DNA from 4 places in the Mesorhizobium yinganensis genome. Region 1 is predicted to be linked to each of the others. Evidence: predicted binding sites of a transcription regulator. Region 1 holds the regulator's gene; each other region holds the start of a gene.
The links. Region 1 encodes PhoB, which activates phosphate uptake and scavenging genes when phosphate is short. Its sites were predicted from a motif close to TGTCATNNANCTGTCAT; they were not measured.
Positions count from the first base shown of each region.

Region 2: ABMA59_RS07595 (PhoX family protein) is a predicted target of PhoB. The motif match lies at 1,986-2,002, and genes of this name have one in related genera.
Region 3: ABMA59_RS14850 (PhoX family protein) is a predicted target of PhoB. The motif match lies at 1,662-1,678, and genes of this name have one in related genera.
Region 4: ABMA59_RS17940 (RNA degradosome polyphosphate kinase) is a predicted target of PhoB. The motif match lies at 1,580-1,596, and genes of this name have one in related genera.

Region 1 covers NZ_JBEBMH010000007.1:113,581-117,401, reverse strand. Annotated here, with positions in the region: gene ABMA59_RS15490 (MFS transporter) at 1-900, opposite strand, end outside; gene ABMA59_RS15485 (hypothetical protein) at 1,025-1,201, opposite strand; gene ABMA59_RS15480 (hypothetical protein) at 1,715-1,933, opposite strand; gene phoB (phosphate regulon transcriptional regulator PhoB) at 2,090-2,779, opposite strand; gene phoU (phosphate signaling complex protein PhoU) at 2,791-3,498, opposite strand; gene pstB (phosphate ABC transporter ATP-binding protein PstB) at 3,521-3,821, opposite strand, start outside.
Region 2 covers NZ_JBEBMH010000003.1:85,009-88,829, forward strand. Annotated here, with positions in the region: gene ABMA59_RS07585 (putative bifunctional diguanylate cyclase/phosphodiesterase) at 1-1,051, opposite strand, end outside; gene ABMA59_RS07590 (phosphatase PAP2 family protein) at 1,188-1,901, opposite strand; gene ABMA59_RS07595 (PhoX family protein) at 2,065-3,821, shown strand, end outside.
Region 3 covers NZ_JBEBMH010000006.1:282,790-286,610, forward strand. Annotated here, with positions in the region: gene ABMA59_RS14835 (tetratricopeptide repeat protein) at 1-68, opposite strand, end outside; gene ABMA59_RS14840 (sulfite oxidase-like oxidoreductase) at 252-857, shown strand; gene ABMA59_RS14845 (FAD-binding oxidoreductase) at 850-1,608, shown strand; gene ABMA59_RS14850 (PhoX family protein) at 1,722-3,701, shown strand; gene dnaE (DNA polymerase III subunit alpha) at 3,757-3,821, opposite strand, start outside.
Region 4 covers NZ_JBEBMH010000009.1:105,181-109,001, reverse strand. Annotated here, with positions in the region: gene ABMA59_RS17940 (RNA degradosome polyphosphate kinase) at 1-1,516, opposite strand, end outside; gene ABMA59_RS17935 (zinc-finger domain-containing protein) at 1,707-1,952, shown strand; gene ABMA59_RS17930 (FAD-dependent monooxygenase) at 1,980-3,194, shown strand; gene ABMA59_RS17925 (TIGR02117 family protein) at 3,207-3,821, opposite strand, start outside.

The DNA.
Region 1 (3,821 bases):
GAACAGGCCGACGAAGACCAGCATGATGACGCCGGCGTGGTCGCGCAGCGGATGGCCGGCGAGCCACACCGCGACCAGCAATGCACCAATGCCCGGACCGGCACGCAGCAGGCCAAGGCCCCAGGGGCCGAGTTCGAGAATGTCGCGCGCGTAGACGGGCAGGAGCGCCACGGCACCCGAGAGCAGGACCGCGAAGAGGTCGAGCGAGATGGCACCGAGGACCACCTTTTCCCCCCAGATATAGCGGAAACCTGCAAAGAGCGTATCGATCGAAGGGCGCTCCGTGCCGGTTCGCTGTGCCGGCTTGGGAATGCTGAAGATGAGCACGGCTGACGCCAGCATCAGCAATGTCGCAACGCCATAGGCCGCTTCGGCGGAGACGCCGTAGAGCAGGCCGCCGGCGACAGGGCCGACGATGGTCGCGGTCTGCCATGCCGAGGAATTCCAGGCTACGGCATTGGCGAAATCTTTGGGCGGCACGAGATTGGCCACCAGCGAGGCAGCAGCAGGACCGAAGAAAGCCCGTGCTATGCCGAACACGGCAAGCACCGCGAACACAGGCACGACACTCGTCAACCCGCGCAGCGAAAGCAGAAGCAGCGCCAGCGCGCAGAGAGCCTCCAGCCCCGCCGCGAGCCCCATGATCAGGCGGCGGCCGAAACGGTCGGCGATCGCCCCGGTGATCAGCACCAGCAGCAGCGAGGGGATGAACTGGATAATGCCGACAAGGCCGAGATCGAACGGATCGCGCGTCAGGTCGTAGACCTGCCAGCCAACCGCGACGGACACGATCTGGGTCGAGAACGTCGCCAGGAAACGCGCCGCCCAGAAGGCGAGGAACGGCCGGTGCCGGAAGGCAGCATAACGCTGGCTTGCGGCGGTCGCGGTGTTGGAAGACATCGGGCTCGAAATACGAGAGAAGAAACCACGCCGTCTTTAGCGCGGTTCGCCGCCTTTAGCGCCCCCAATTCACAGCTGGACCAAGAATAATTGCGAAAGTCGCGTCGCCATTGCGCCTTTGGCCCTAGCTCTCGGCCTTGAATGTCTCCGCTTCCTTGCGGATCTTTTCCCAGTCGTTACCGTGGCGCTTCAGAAGTTCGCGCGCCTGTCGAGGCGAGAGGTCGGTCGTCTCCGCCAGATGCTGAACTTCGAGTTCCTGACCGGCTGCGAGTTGGCCGCCTTGCTTCACTTTCCTAGCCATGAGTTCTGCCTCCGTTGGCCGGTTCAACGCACGGGCGGCGAAAAGGTCGCATGGCTTTTTCTGCTGATTGGAAAGCGCCGGCACGGACCGCCAACATTCCCGGAACCTCTCCGCATACATGCGAGTTTCCACCGCAACGAATGGAGGTTTTCGATGTTCAAATGGCTTGTACGGCTTGGGCTGGCAGTGGTGGCGACCCGGCTCGCCGCGAAATACATGACACCTGACGTTGAAGCCGAACCCGTTCCGCCAAATCCATCTCGCACCGGGCCGAGGAAACGGAGGGCCACCAAATGACACGCTTGGGTTTGGCAACGGCCGCGCTGGCCGGCTATGTGGCCTACAGGATCGGCCGGCGACTGGTCGCGGAAAATAGCGGAGCGCGCGTAACGAGCGCCAGGATGTCGCGAGGGCGCAAAATCCATCGCGCTCCGCCTGAACATATTGGAGTGGACGTCAGCGCAAGGACTGTCGAAGCGTAGCAGTCCATATTTCGCCTGAAAAGCCGGGCGTTCAGTGTTCCGTCAGCGCTTCGTTGAGCAGGTCGAGGTCGACATAGAAATAGCGCACCAGGCAGCGCTGGACCTCTTCGGTATCGAAGCCGTGGCTCCTGAGATAAGAAACCGATTCATGGATGGCGCGACGGTCGACCAGCTTGGTCTTGCGGTCGTCCTGGGCGTCCATGAGGGCGTCCATCTCGGCGATGTTCCGATCCTTGGACAGGATTTCCATATGGTTTCCCGCAGGCTTCATGCCTGCCAGAGTGGCGCATTAAGGATAACAAAAAGCTAACGCCCGCGGGACAGCAGGCTCGGGCATTTCAATGGTGGGAAACGGAGGGTATTGCCCAAAGACGGCGCTCGCCGCGACGACGCGGCGGGACGACGATCATTCATCGCTGATGGCGTAGCCCGCGCCGCGCACGGTGCGGATGACGTCGGGCAGGCGGTTGGTGTTGACCGCCTTGCGCAGCCGGCCGACATGCACGTCGACGGTACGCTCGTCGATATAGATCGTCTCGCCCCAGACATTGTCGAGCAGTTGCCCGCGCGAGAACACGCGGCCGGGATGGCGCATCATGAATTCCAGCAGCCGGAACTCGGTCGGGCCGAGCTTGATCTCGCTCTTCTTGCGGTAGACGCGGTGCGACTCGCGGTCGAGCACGATATCGCCGACCTTGAGCACCGACGAAAGCACTTCCGGCTTGGCGCGGCGCAGCAGCGCTTTTACACGCGCCACGAATTCGGGGGTCGAAAACGGTTTGACCAGATAGTCGTCGGCGCCGGTGGCCAGCCCGCGCACCCGATCGCTTTCCTCGCCGCGCGCCGTCAGCATGATGATCGGCAGGCGCTCGGTTTCCGGGCGCATCCTCAGCCGCCGGCACAGTTCGATGCCGGAAACCGCCGGCAGCATCCAGTCCAGCACCAGAAGGTCCGGCACATTCTCCTGCAGCCGGATCTCGGCCTCGTCGCCGCGCATGACGACCTCGACCTGATAGCCCTCGGACTCAAGATTGTAGCGGAGGAGGACGCCCAACGGCTCCTCGTCCTCGACCACCATGACCTTCGGTGCGATCATCGCGCCTGCCTTTATTCGGCGAGGACGGTCGTCGCCGTCTCGTCGAGTTTCGGACGGTTCGCCGGAAGCTGCGAACCGGTCAGCACATAATAGGCGTTTTCCGCGATGTTGGTCACGTGGTCGCCGATACGCTCCAGGTTCTTGGCACAGAACAGCAGATGCGTGCAGGTGGTGATGTTGCGCGGATCCTCCATCATGTAGGTCAGGAGTTCGCGAAACACCGAGGTGTATTTGAGGTCGATCTTCTCGTCCTCGGCGCGCAGCCGGTCGAGTTCGGCGGGCTCGCGCCCGGTATAGGCGTCGACGACGCCGCTGATCTGGGCAAGGACCATCGTCGCCATGTCGTCGATGCCGTGGGACAAGCCACGCGGCGTCGTCCCCTCACCGATCGCGCCGACGCGCTTGGCGACGTTCTTGGCAAGATCGCCGATCCGCTCCAAATCGCCCGCCATGCGGATGGCGCCGAGCACGGCGCGCAGGTCCTGGGCCATCGGCTGCCGCTTGGCGATCAGCGTGATGGCGCGGTCGTCCAGCTCACGCTGCTTGGCGTCCATGATGGCGTCATCGGAGATGATCCGCTGCGCCGCCGCGGCGTCGGTGTGTAGAAGCGCCCGGATGGAGGCGCCGACCATCGACGTCGACAGGTCCGCCATGTCGCGGATCAGTTGGTCGATCTGTTTCAGGTCCTGATCGAAGGACGCAACGGTGTGTTCGCGCATTCTGGTGTTCCTCGGGCCGGGATCAGCCGAAGCGGCCGGTAATGTAGTCCTGGGTGCGCTTGTCATCGGGGTTGGTGAACATCTTGTCCGTCGCCCCTTCCTCGACCAGGTAGCCCAGATGGAACATCGCCGTGCGCTGCGACACGCGGGCGGCCTGCTGCATCGAATGGGTGACGATGACGATGGTGTAGTTGGCCCGCAACTCGTCGATCAGCTCTTCCACCTTGGCGGTGGCGATCGGGTCGAGCGCCGAGCACGGCTCGTCCATCAGGATGACCTCGGGCGACACCGCGATGGCGCGGGCGATGCAGAGACGCTGCTGC
Region 2 (3,821 bases), on a different contig from region 1:
CCAGCAGGTCGCCGGCTTGATGGCCGAGCGTATCATTGACGTGCTTGAAGCGGTCGAGGTCGATGCAAAGCAACGCCATGTGTCCGCGCCCCCGCCGCACGGCCGCGAGCGCGCGGTCGAGGCGGTCCTCGAACAGGGCGCGGTTCGGCAGTCCGGTCAGCGTGTCGTGGAAAGCCAGATATTGGGCGTCGTTCTGGCTTGTCTGGAGCGCCTGGGACGCACGCCGCAGGCGGCGCAGCAGGAACGCCAGCAACAGCAGCGACAGCACGCCGCCGGCCACGATGGCCGGCCCCGCCCGCACCAGCAGCGCAAGGCCGGGCCGGTCGGGCTTCCATGTCAAGTACCCCAGCGTCTTGCCGGATGAACCCGTCAGCGGCATGCTGGCGGGGATTCCCGGATCGGTCGCGGCCAGTCCCATCCCTTCCAGCAGGTAATGATCGGCGATGCGCTTGATCAGGGCAGCGTCGACGAGCTGCACGGATATGTCGACATATTCCGTGCCCGGCTGGATATCGAGGCGTTGGGAGTCCGGGATGAGCGGCTGGACCGCGACGAGGGCCGGCTTGCCGCTGAGCAGAACGAGGTCCTGGACGATCTTGCTTTCCTGCGACTCGTCGCCTTCGGACTGGGCGCGCGCCATGCGCTCTCGGAGCGTCGCGACCAACGGCAGGAGGACCGCGGACTCATCGTCAAAGGCCGCGGGCGGCAGCGTCTGGCCGTCCTTCATCACATGGATCGCACGGTCCTTGCCGTCGAGGATGTAAGTCCGGTCGTGACCGTAATAGGAACTCATCCATTCGCCGAGATTGTCGCGCATCCAGTCCTGGTTGCCGGCTCGGGCATTGATAACCGAATCGTCCCAGACCGTGACGCTCTGCTGCTCGCGGATCAAGTCGGTGAGTTGCTCGGCAAGACCGCTGCGGACAAAACTCTTCTGCCGCTCCAGCGCGATTGCGTCGACGCTGAAGACGGCATAGATCGCCAGAGCAAGGATCAGCATCACCGAGACAACAGCGACGGCGATCACCGAGAATGTGACCTGCGCCGTCAAGGGCCGATGTTTTTCCTGTTTTCCCATCACCTCGGGGCCAGACCATCCGGTCGGCCGATTCTACCGCCTCCGGTTAAAATCGCGTTACGGTGCGGAAAGTTGCGCGGGATCGCTGGATTGCGGTGAAAGCGGCGCATCAGAGCGAGCCGCTCTGTGGATAGGGGGCCGCTTGCCGCCGGCTGAGCACCCACTGCGCCACCAGCCAGCAGGCCATCGCCCAGGCGGCTCCCGCGCACCAGCCGGCCAGCACGTCGGACGGCCAGTGGACGCCGAGATAGACGCGGCTGGCGCCGACCAGGAAAGTGGCCAGCACGGCGAGCAGCAGGAGATAAATGCCAGCCGCGCGGTTCGGGGCGACGCGGGCGGCGAGCGCGCCCAGCGTCAGATAGGTGACGGCCGACAGCATGGCGTGGCCGCTCGGAAAGCTCAGCGTGTAGACATCGGCCAGGTGCGGCACCAGTTCCGGGCGCGGCCGGTCGACCCCGAGTTTCAGCAGGCTGCTGAGCAACTGGCCCCCGGCCACCGACACCAGCACGAAGAGCGCGGCGGCGCGGCGGCCGGTGAGCAGCAGGTAAAAGATCGTCGCGGCCGTGACGAAGATCAGCACGCTGGCGCTGCCCAGCGCGGTCATGTCGCGGACGGCTTCGGGTAGCCATAGCGGGCCGATCGGAACCGAGGGGTCGCCCGGCTGCCGGAACGCCAGCAGAATGGCGCTGTCGAACCCGTGCGGCTCCGCGTCGCGGGCGATTTCCGCCATCTCGACAAAACCGTACAGACCTCCCGCAATCGTGATTGCCGCGAGAAGCACCGAGAATTCGACCTTGCTTGCGATTGTCGCGATGGGCGGCATGCCCGAAATCCCGGTTCCTAGCTCGTGTCGGCTGTGCCTCACCTATGGCAGCCCGCCCGCGACCGCAAGCCGGCGGAAGCGAGTTGTCATCAAACTGTCAGGCGGCGCGGCTAGCTGCGACGGCGCATCTCAAGCCAATTTTTCGCAGCCAGAGGTCGTCGCGATGAACAATGAACTTCCCGAAAACCGATTCCCAACCAGCCTGCTCGAGGAAAATGACGGGCCGGGCCGCAACCCCACCGACAACCGCACCATGGGCGAAATCATCGCCGCGCGTTTCTCGCGCCGCGGCTTCCTGCGCGGTTCGCTGGCCGTCTCGGCGATCGCCGCCACCGTCAGCCCGCTGGCGCTGATCACCGCCGACAACGCGCGCGCCGCAGGCGGCTCAGCCTTCAACTTCGAGGAAGTCGAAGCCGGCGTCGACGAAAATCACCATGTCGCGGCGGGTTATGACGCCGACATCCTGCTGCGCTGGGGCGACGCGCTGTTCGCAGACGCTCCCGAGTTCAAGCCGACGGCGCAGACCGCGGCCGCGCAGGCAAAGCAGTTCGGTTATAACAACGACTATGTCGGCTTCATCCCGATCGACGGCTCGTCCGAGCACGGCCTGCTCGTCGTCAACCATGAATACACCAACCCGCATCTGATGTTCCCGGGCTTGGTGACGATCGAGGAAAAGGACGGAAAGAAGGCGATCAAGCAGGCTCCGCTCAGCAAGGAGCAGGTCGACGTCGAGATGGCCGCGCATGGCGGCACCGTCGTCGAGATCCGCAAGGTCGATGGCAAGTGGCAGGTCGTCAAGGACGGCAAGCTCAACCGCCGCATCACCTCCAACACCGAGATGCAGATCACCGGCCCGGCCGCCGGCAGCGACCGGCTGAAGACCAATGCCGACGCGACCGGCACGAAGGTGTTCGGCACCTTCAACAACTGCGCCGGCGGCGTGACGCCCTGGGGCACCTACATCATGGCCGAGGAGAACATCCACGGCTATTTCTCGGGCGAGCTGCCCGCCGACCACAAGGAAGCCGCCAACTACAAGCGCATGGGCATTCCGGAAGGCGCCTATGAGTGGGCCGCGCACTACGACCGCTTCGACGTCGCCAAGGAGCCCAACGAAGCCAACCGCTTCGGCTGGATCGTCGAGGTAGACGTCAACGACCCGACCTCCGCGCCGAAGAAGCGCACGGCGATGGGCCGCTTCAAGCATGAGGGCGCCGAGTCGATCGTCAACAAGGACGGCCGCGTCGTGTTCTATCTCGGCGACGACGAACGTTTCGACTATGTCTACAAATTCGTGACGGCCGGCACCTACAACGCCGCCGACCGCGCCGCCAACATGGACCTGCTCGACGACGGCACGCTCTATGTGGCGAAATTCTCCGAGGACGGTTCGGTCGAATGGCTGCCGGTCGTCTTCGGCCAGGGTCCGCTGACCGCTGATAACGGCTTCGCCAGCCAGGCCGACGTGCTGATCGAGACCCGCCACGCCGCCGACCTGCTCGGCGCCACCAAGATGGACCGCCCGGAAGACGTGCAGCCGAACGGCGTCAACGGCAAGGTCTATGTCATGCTGACCAACAACACCAAGCGCAAGGCCGAGCAGATCGACGCGGCCAACCCGCGCGCGGAAAACGCCTTCGGCCACATCATCGAGATCGCCGAGGACGGCGGCGACTTCGCCGCCACCAAGGGCAAGTGGGAAGTGCTGTTGAAGTGCGGCGATCCTTCGGTCGCCGATGTCGGCGCCACTTTCTCGACCTCGACCACCGCCAATGGCTGGTTCGGCATGCCCGACAACTGCGCGGTCGACAGCGCCGGCCGGCTGTGGGTCGCCACCGACGGCCAGGGCCCGAAGGCTACGGGCCGCACCGACGGCCTGTGGGCTGTCGACACCGAGGGCGACGCGCGCGCCACCTC
Region 3 (3,821 bases), on a different contig from region 1:
GACGCCCGATCATCGCGCCGGACGACGTTGCCTTCGGTCGCACCCGCTGGTGAATCTTCTGCTGTCACGCGGTCGGCCCGCTCCCATCGACTCGATGCGTGCGACATTAGAGCCAAAAATTCGCCGGTGAAATGTGCCCCGAGGTCTCAGGGCCCCGCACATTCGGCGACAGGACGCACGGGCATCCGGCGGTTGTCTCTCCACGTTCCGCACAATAGGATCATGGAATACGGCAAAAGGAGATGGCTTCCATGGCAACACGCGGGTTCGGCAGCCGGCAGCCGCCGCGCGAGACGTCCGAGCGGCTGCCACCCGGCCAGTACCTGACCGAGGATTTTCCCGTCCTCTCCGCGGGACCGACGCCGCGTGTAAAAACCGAGGACTGGAGCTTTACGCTGAAGGTCGGGCCGAAACCCGTGGCGAAGTGGAACTGGGACGAGTTCGGCCGCCTGCCGATCAGCCGCATGACCCGCGACATCCATTGCGTCACCGCCTGGTCGAAATTCGGCACAAGCTGGGAAGGCGTGCTGGTCGACGACATCCTTGCCGAGGCCGGCATCGAGACACCGAAACCATATACGCTGGCGCATTCGTTCGACGGCTACACGACCAACGTGCCGACCGCCGATCTCGTCGGCGGTAAGGCGATGGTCGCGATCCGCTACGAGGGCGAGCCGATTTCGGCCGACCATGGCGGGCCGGCGCGACTGCTTGTCCCGCATCTGTATTTTTGGAAATCGGCCAAGTGGATCGACGGGCTGCAGTTTATCGAGCAGGACACCGGCGGTTTTTGGGAACTGCGTGGCTACCATATCTACGGCGACCCCTGGCGCGAGCAGCGGTACACGGATGATTGACGCCGTTCCGCCCGGCGGCGCCCGTCCCGCCCGCTGGCAACCGGCGACGGTCACCAAAATCGTCCGGCGGACGCCGCGCGTCATCAGCTTTTTCTTCCGCCCGCAAAAACCCTTTCCGTGGCGGCCCGGCCAGCACGCCGACGTGCGGCTGACGGCGTCGGACGGCTACACCGCCCAGCGCAGCTATTCGATCGCGAACATCCCGGAAAATGGCGAGGAGATCGAACTCGCCATCGAGCGGCTGGACGACGGCGAAGTATCGTCCTTCTTCCACGACGTGGCGGCGGCCGGCGACGAGATCGAGGTCAAGGCGCCGCTCGGCGGACATTTCGTCTGGGAAGTTCCGGATGGCGGACCCTTGCTGCTGGTCGGCGGCGGCTCGGGCGTCGTGCCGCTGATGAGCATGCTGCGCCACCGCGCCGCGCAGGGATCGAGCGTACCGGCCGCCCTGCTCTATTCGTCGCGCAACTGGGACGAAGTGATCTTTCGCGACGAACTGCTGGGCCTCGACGCACGCGGCGACGGCTTCGCGCTCACTTTCGCCATCACGCGCGAGCCGGCGAAACGCGCACAGGATCTTTCGCGGCGCATCGATCCGGCGGCGGTCCAAACAGTGCTCGCCGGACTACCCGGCCCGCCGTCGCTCGCCTTCGTCTGCGGCAACAACGCCTTCGTCTCGACCGCCGCCGACGCGCTCGTCGCGGCCGGCATCCCGCCTGAACGCATCAGGACGGAGCGCTACGGGCAGTAACGCGCCGGACGACAGCCCCCACACCATCGGTCATGCCAGCCGTTTCACCGCGCTGTTGTCGAACCGTCATTGAGCTGTGCCAGAAAACCCGACAGCAAGCCCGGAGCCAGCAAGTGACCGACCGCCAGAAAACCCGCCAGCGTCCAACCCGCCGCCAGAATTTCGGCCAGACCTATGGTTCAGTGCTGGCCGAGGGCGTCAGCCGGCGCGCTGTGCTGAAAGGTTTTTTCGCCTCGACCGCTCTGGCGGCGATCAGCTCGGCTGCTGTGCCGAGCGGCGCGAAGGCTGCGGCGGAAAGCGTCTCCACTCTGAAGTTCGCCGAACTGCCACGCGTACGCGACAACACCGACCATTGGCCGGATGGTTATGACCGGCAAATCCTGCTGCGCTGGGGCGATGCGCTTTTTCCGGACAGCCCGGCCTTTGACCTCGCCACGCTCGACGGGCCGGCGGCGGAACGTCAGTTCGGCTACAACAACGACTTCACCGCCTTCATCCCTCTGCCGCACGGCTCGCAGAGCTCGGACCACGGTCTCCTGGTCGTCAGTCACGAATATGTCGATCCCTACCTGATGTTCCCCGGCCTCACCGACGAGGATTTTCGCGAGAAGCTGAGCGATCCGCAGATCCGCGCGATCATGGCCGCGACCGGCGTCAGCATCGTCGAGGTCCGGCGCAATGGCGGCGCCTGGGAGGTCGTCAAGGACGGTCAATACAATCGCCGCATCCATATGGGCACCGAGATGGCGATCTCCGGTCCGGCCGCCGGCGACGACCAGCTGAAGACCAAGGCCGACCCGACCGGAAAGATCGTGTTCGGCACGATCTCCAACTGCAATGGCGGCATCACGCCCTGGGGCACCATGCTTTCGGGCGAGGAAGGCGCGATGGATGTCTTCGCCGGCGACTACAAGACCTTGCCCAACCAGGACCTGGTCGAGCGCCAGGGCTGGGACGAGGAGGACAACGATCTCTATTCGGTGTCGCGACTGGAGCCGCGCTTCAAGTTCGAAGAAGAACCGAACGAATGGATGAAGTTCGACTGGGTGGTCGAGATCGATCCGTTCGACCCCATGGCCAAGCCGGTGAAGCGCACCGCGCTCGGCCGCTTCACGCATGAAGGCGCACAGGTGGCGCTGGCGCCGGACGGCCGCGTCGTCGTCTACATGGGCGACGACGACGATTTCGAATATCTCTACCGCTTCGTCACCCGCGACCCGTACAATCCGGACGACCGCGCCGCCAACAAGGATCTACTCGACAACGGCACGCTGTCGGTGGCGAAATTTTCGAGCGACGGCTCGGTCGAGTGGCTGCCCCTGGTCGCCGGACAGGGGCCGCTGACCGCCGAAGCCGGTTTTGCCACGCAGGCCGACGTGGTGCTCAACACCCGTGCCGCCGCCGATCTTCTCGGCGCGACGCCGATGGACGGGCCGGAAGGGTTCGTTCCGCACATCGGCACAGGCAAACTTTACGTCGCCATGACAGAGAACGAGGATCGCCTGCCGGCAGGCGGCGGCGAGGAGAGCGAGACCGTCAACGTCGCCAATCCGCGCGGGCCGAACCCCAACGGCCATCTGCTGGAACTCGTACCGCCCGGCGCGCCGGACAAGCCCGACCACGCGGCCGACAAGTTTGCATGGGACGTGTTCGTGCTCTGCGGCGATCCGGCAGTGCCCACGGACGAATGCCGCTATCATCCCGACACATCAGCCAATGGCTGGTTCACCGATCCCGACAATATCGGCGTCGACCCGGCCGGCCGCATCTGGGTGACCACCGACGGCCCGCCGCCGGAAGGCCTCGCCGATGCGCTCTATGCGATGGACACGGAAGGTCCGGGCCGGGCGCTGCCGAAACTGTTCTACATCCCGCCGGTCGGTTCGGAATGCTGCTCGCCCGCTTTCACGCCGGACGGAACGACACTGTTCGTGTCGGTCCAGCATCCCGGCGCACTGCGCCTCGACGACAACGAGGACGCCACCTCGGTCGCCGATGCCGGCAGCAACTGGCCGGACTTTTCCGACGGCATGCCGGCGCGACCGTCGCTGGTGGTGATCACGAAACAGGATAAGGGGGTGGTGGGGAGCTGAGGCGCTGCCGCTCTCCCTCCCCCTTGAGGGGAGGGAAACGCCGGCGCAATAACATCTACACCAGTTCCACCTCGACCACGCCCGGCACCGCGCGCATCGCCGACGCCACCTGCGGCGAGA
Region 4 (3,821 bases), on a different contig from region 1:
AGTTGAAGATCTGCGAGACATCGCGGGCGATCTGCGGGTCGGTGGTGAAGAAGGACAGGTCGGTGTAGATGCGCGCGGTGATCGGGTGGTAGTTGCCGGTGCCGAGATGCACGTAGTTGCGCAGCTTGCCGTCCTCGCGACGCACCACCAGCGACATTTTTGCGTGCGTCTTCAATTCGATGAAGCCGAACACCACCTGGACGCCGGCGCGCTCCAGATCGCGCGACCAGCGGATGTTGGCCTCCTCGTCGAAACGCGCCTTCAATTCGACCAGCGCCGTCACCGACTTGCCGGACTCGGCCGCGTCGACCAGCGCGCGCACGATCGGGCTGTCGTTCGAGGTGCGGTAGAGCGTCTGCTTGATCGCCACCACGTCCGGGTCCGCCGCCGCCTGGCGCAGGAACTGCACCACCACGTCGAAGGATTCGTAGGGGTGGTGGACGACGATGTCCTTCTCGCGGATCGCCGCGAAACAGTCGCCGCGATGGTCGCGCACGCGCTCGGGGAAACGCGGATTGAACGGCACGAATTTCAGGTCGTCGCGGGCGACCGAAACGATTTCCGAAATCTGGTTCAGCGCGAGCGGGCCGTGGATGACGCTGATGCGGCTGGACGACACGCCGAGTTCACCGGCGACGAAGTCGCGCAGTTCCGCCGGCATCCGGCCGTCGAACTCGATGCGGATCACCGACCCGCGGCGGCGGCGTTTCAGCGCCGTCTCGAAGAAACGGACGAGATCCTCCGATTCTTCCTCCACCTCGATATCGCTGTCTCGGATCAGGCGGAACGTTCCGGCGCCCTTCAGTTCGTAACCCGGGAACAGCCGGCCGATATAAATGCCGACCGCCTCCTCCAGCGGAATGAAACGCACATGCTTCTGCTGGTCGGGAAGGCGGATGTAGCGCTTCAGCGCCACCGGCAGCCTCAGCAGCGCGTTCATCTCCTCGCCTTCCTTGCGGTGGCGCAGACGCAGCGCGATGGAAAAGCCGAGATTGGGGATGAACGGGAAGGGATGCGCCGGGTCGATCGACAGCGGCGTCATCACCGGAAAGATCTGCTGCTCGAAATGGTCGTCCAGCCAGGCCTGTTCCTCGGCGCTCAGCGCATCGGCGGTGACCGTCTCGATGCCTTTTTCCTGCAGCAGGGTCTTCAACGCCGCGAAACTCTCCTGCTGGTCTTCCTGCAAGCGGCCCACCTCGTGCAGCAACTGCTCCAGTTGCTGTTCCGGCGTTCTCCCGTCCGGGCTGCGCAGCGCGATCCCCTCGCGCACCTGCCCCGCCAGCCCGGCAACGCGCACCATGAAGAATTCGTCGAGATTGGCCGCCGAGATCGACAGGAAGCGCACCCGCTCAAGGAGCGGATGGCGAGGATTCTGCGATTCCTCGAGTACCCGCCGGTTGAACTGCAGCCAGGAGAATTCGCGGTTGACGAACCGGTCGGGATTCCCCGCCGCCATATCCGCGGCGACCGTCTCCGCGGCCGCGAATTCCGCCTGCAAGGGTCTCAGTTCATTCATCGTAGCAAAATCCCCGGCTGTCGCCCGCACCCGACGCGGCAGTCTACCTCCTGACAGGGGAATGTGACAGTTTGATTTCAAGGACAGACGCCGCTGCTCACTCGGCGCCGATGTCACACATGACCACGCTAGCCGATTGGCGAAACCCCTGCCCCCTGCTAAGAGGCACCGAAGCGATCAGGAGAGAAAAATGGCCGGCGGCACGATTCCCCATTTCCAGAACGATGCCGGGCATCCGGCGATCGAGATCGGCGTGAAGGAATTCATGTGCGTCGGCGCCAACCCGCCTTTCGATCATCCGCACGTGTTCCTCGACATGGGCGCCGACGACGAGAAGGTCTGCCCCTATTGCTCGACGCTTTACCGCTACAACCACGCGCTTAGGGCCTATGAGACGCGGCCCGAGGGCTGCGCCTATATCAGCCAGGCGGCCTGAACGCGGTCCGGCGAGGCCGGACATTTGATGGAAGCCGGCCAAACTTCTCCGATCATCGTCGCCGGGGCGGGCATTGCCGGGCTTACCGCCGCGCTTGCCTTCGCGGCGCGTGGATTTGATGTCCAGGTCTTCGAACGATCGCCAGAACTGCGCCAGGTCGGCGCCGGTCTGCAGCTTTCGCCCAATGCCACCCGCCTCCTCGACCGGCTTGGGGTTCTCGCCGGCCTGAAGCCTTTCGCAGTCCAGCCGCCGGCCATCGTGCTGCGCAATGCAAGCGACCTGCGGGAACTCGCCCGCGTCCCGCTGGGGCAAATGGCCGAGGATCGCTGGGGAGCGCCCTATCTGGTCGTTCACCGCGCCGATCTGCAAGGCACGCTGCTGGCGGCCGCGAACCGAACCCCAACAATCTCGCTCGCCACCGATTCCGACGTCGAGGCCTTTCAATCGGTGGGACCGGGCAATCTCGCGGCTACGGTCCGAACCGAAGGTCAGCGACGGCGGTACGAAGGCGCCCTGCTGGTCGGCGCCGATGGTGTCTGGTCGACGCTGAGAAAGGGCATCGTGTCGGGCTTGCCGGCCCGTTCGACCGGGCTGATGGCGTGGCGGCGGACGATTTCGGCCGACAGCCCTTTGATCCGAAACCTTTTTCCGGATCTGACCGTCAATGCATTCCTGCATCCGGGTTTTCATCTCGTCGCCTATCCGCTGCGCGGCGGGTCGGAGTTCAACCTCGTGGCATTCACGTCAGGTCAAGCGCGGGGAGAGGATTGGCGGGTTGCCGCCGACGCCGCGCCGTTGCGAAAAGCGCTGGGCGAAACCGCTTCGCCGCTGGCCGCATTGGCGGCGGACGCGGAAGCCTGGACCGCGTGGCCGATCCACACGGTGGACCCTGCCCGGCCTTGGGTTCAGGGTGGAGATTTCGCTCTGATCGGCGATGCAGCCCATGCCATGACGCCCTTCGCGGCCCAGGGCGCGGCGATGGCGATCGAGGATGCCTGGTCGCTGGCCGATGCGTACGATGCCAGTCCGCCGAATGGCTTGGCCAGTTCCCTCGCCGCCTGGGAGCAGACCCGCCGCCTGAGGATCCAAAAGGTGGCGCGACGCGGTGCCTTCAACCGCTTTGTCTGGCATGCCGCCGGTCCTGTCGCCCTGGCGCGCAACCTGGTGCTTGCCGCACGCCCGGCCAAAAGCCTCGCCACCGATATGGACTGGCTCTATGGCCACGACGTGAGTTCGTCATAAGACAACGCAATTTCAATTGTGCAGGTCGAGCGACCAACGCAGCGTGAGCGGTAGCGGATTCCACATCCCTGTGGTGATGCCGGCCTCGCACAGGGCTCGCGCGGTCCAGGTGTTGCAGCCCAGAAGCGCGGTGAACGTGCCGTCGGCTTCGTAGAACTTGTCGAACCGGCCGTAGCCGACGCCCGGAATGATCAGCGGGCCTTCGGCGTCCTCGTAAAAGCTGTCCTTGATGAACGCCAGCATGGCGCCGAATTCGCGCTCGCCGACATCGAAGCCGTCGACTTCCGGATGCGGTTCGGGAATGGGGCCGGCAACGTCGACATGCATGGCAGCGCGGTCGAGCGTCAGCCCTTTCAGCAGCGGTATCGGCTTCAACTGGTCCCAGGTCGGCGTGGCGATATAAAATTCCCGGCTGCCGCGGCCGAAGACCAAATATTTCACTTCCGGCGCGTCGAGCGGCATGCCGTCATCGAGAAGGAAGCCGAAGGTTCGCAGGACTACATCGTCGAGTGGGACGGCGATGTCAGTATGGATCGGATTTGACAGGACAAGGATGCGCCGGGTTTTGGGCGCATCGTCCTTGTCCGGCCCGAACAGAGGCCGGGGCACGAGCGTGCCGAGGGCGAC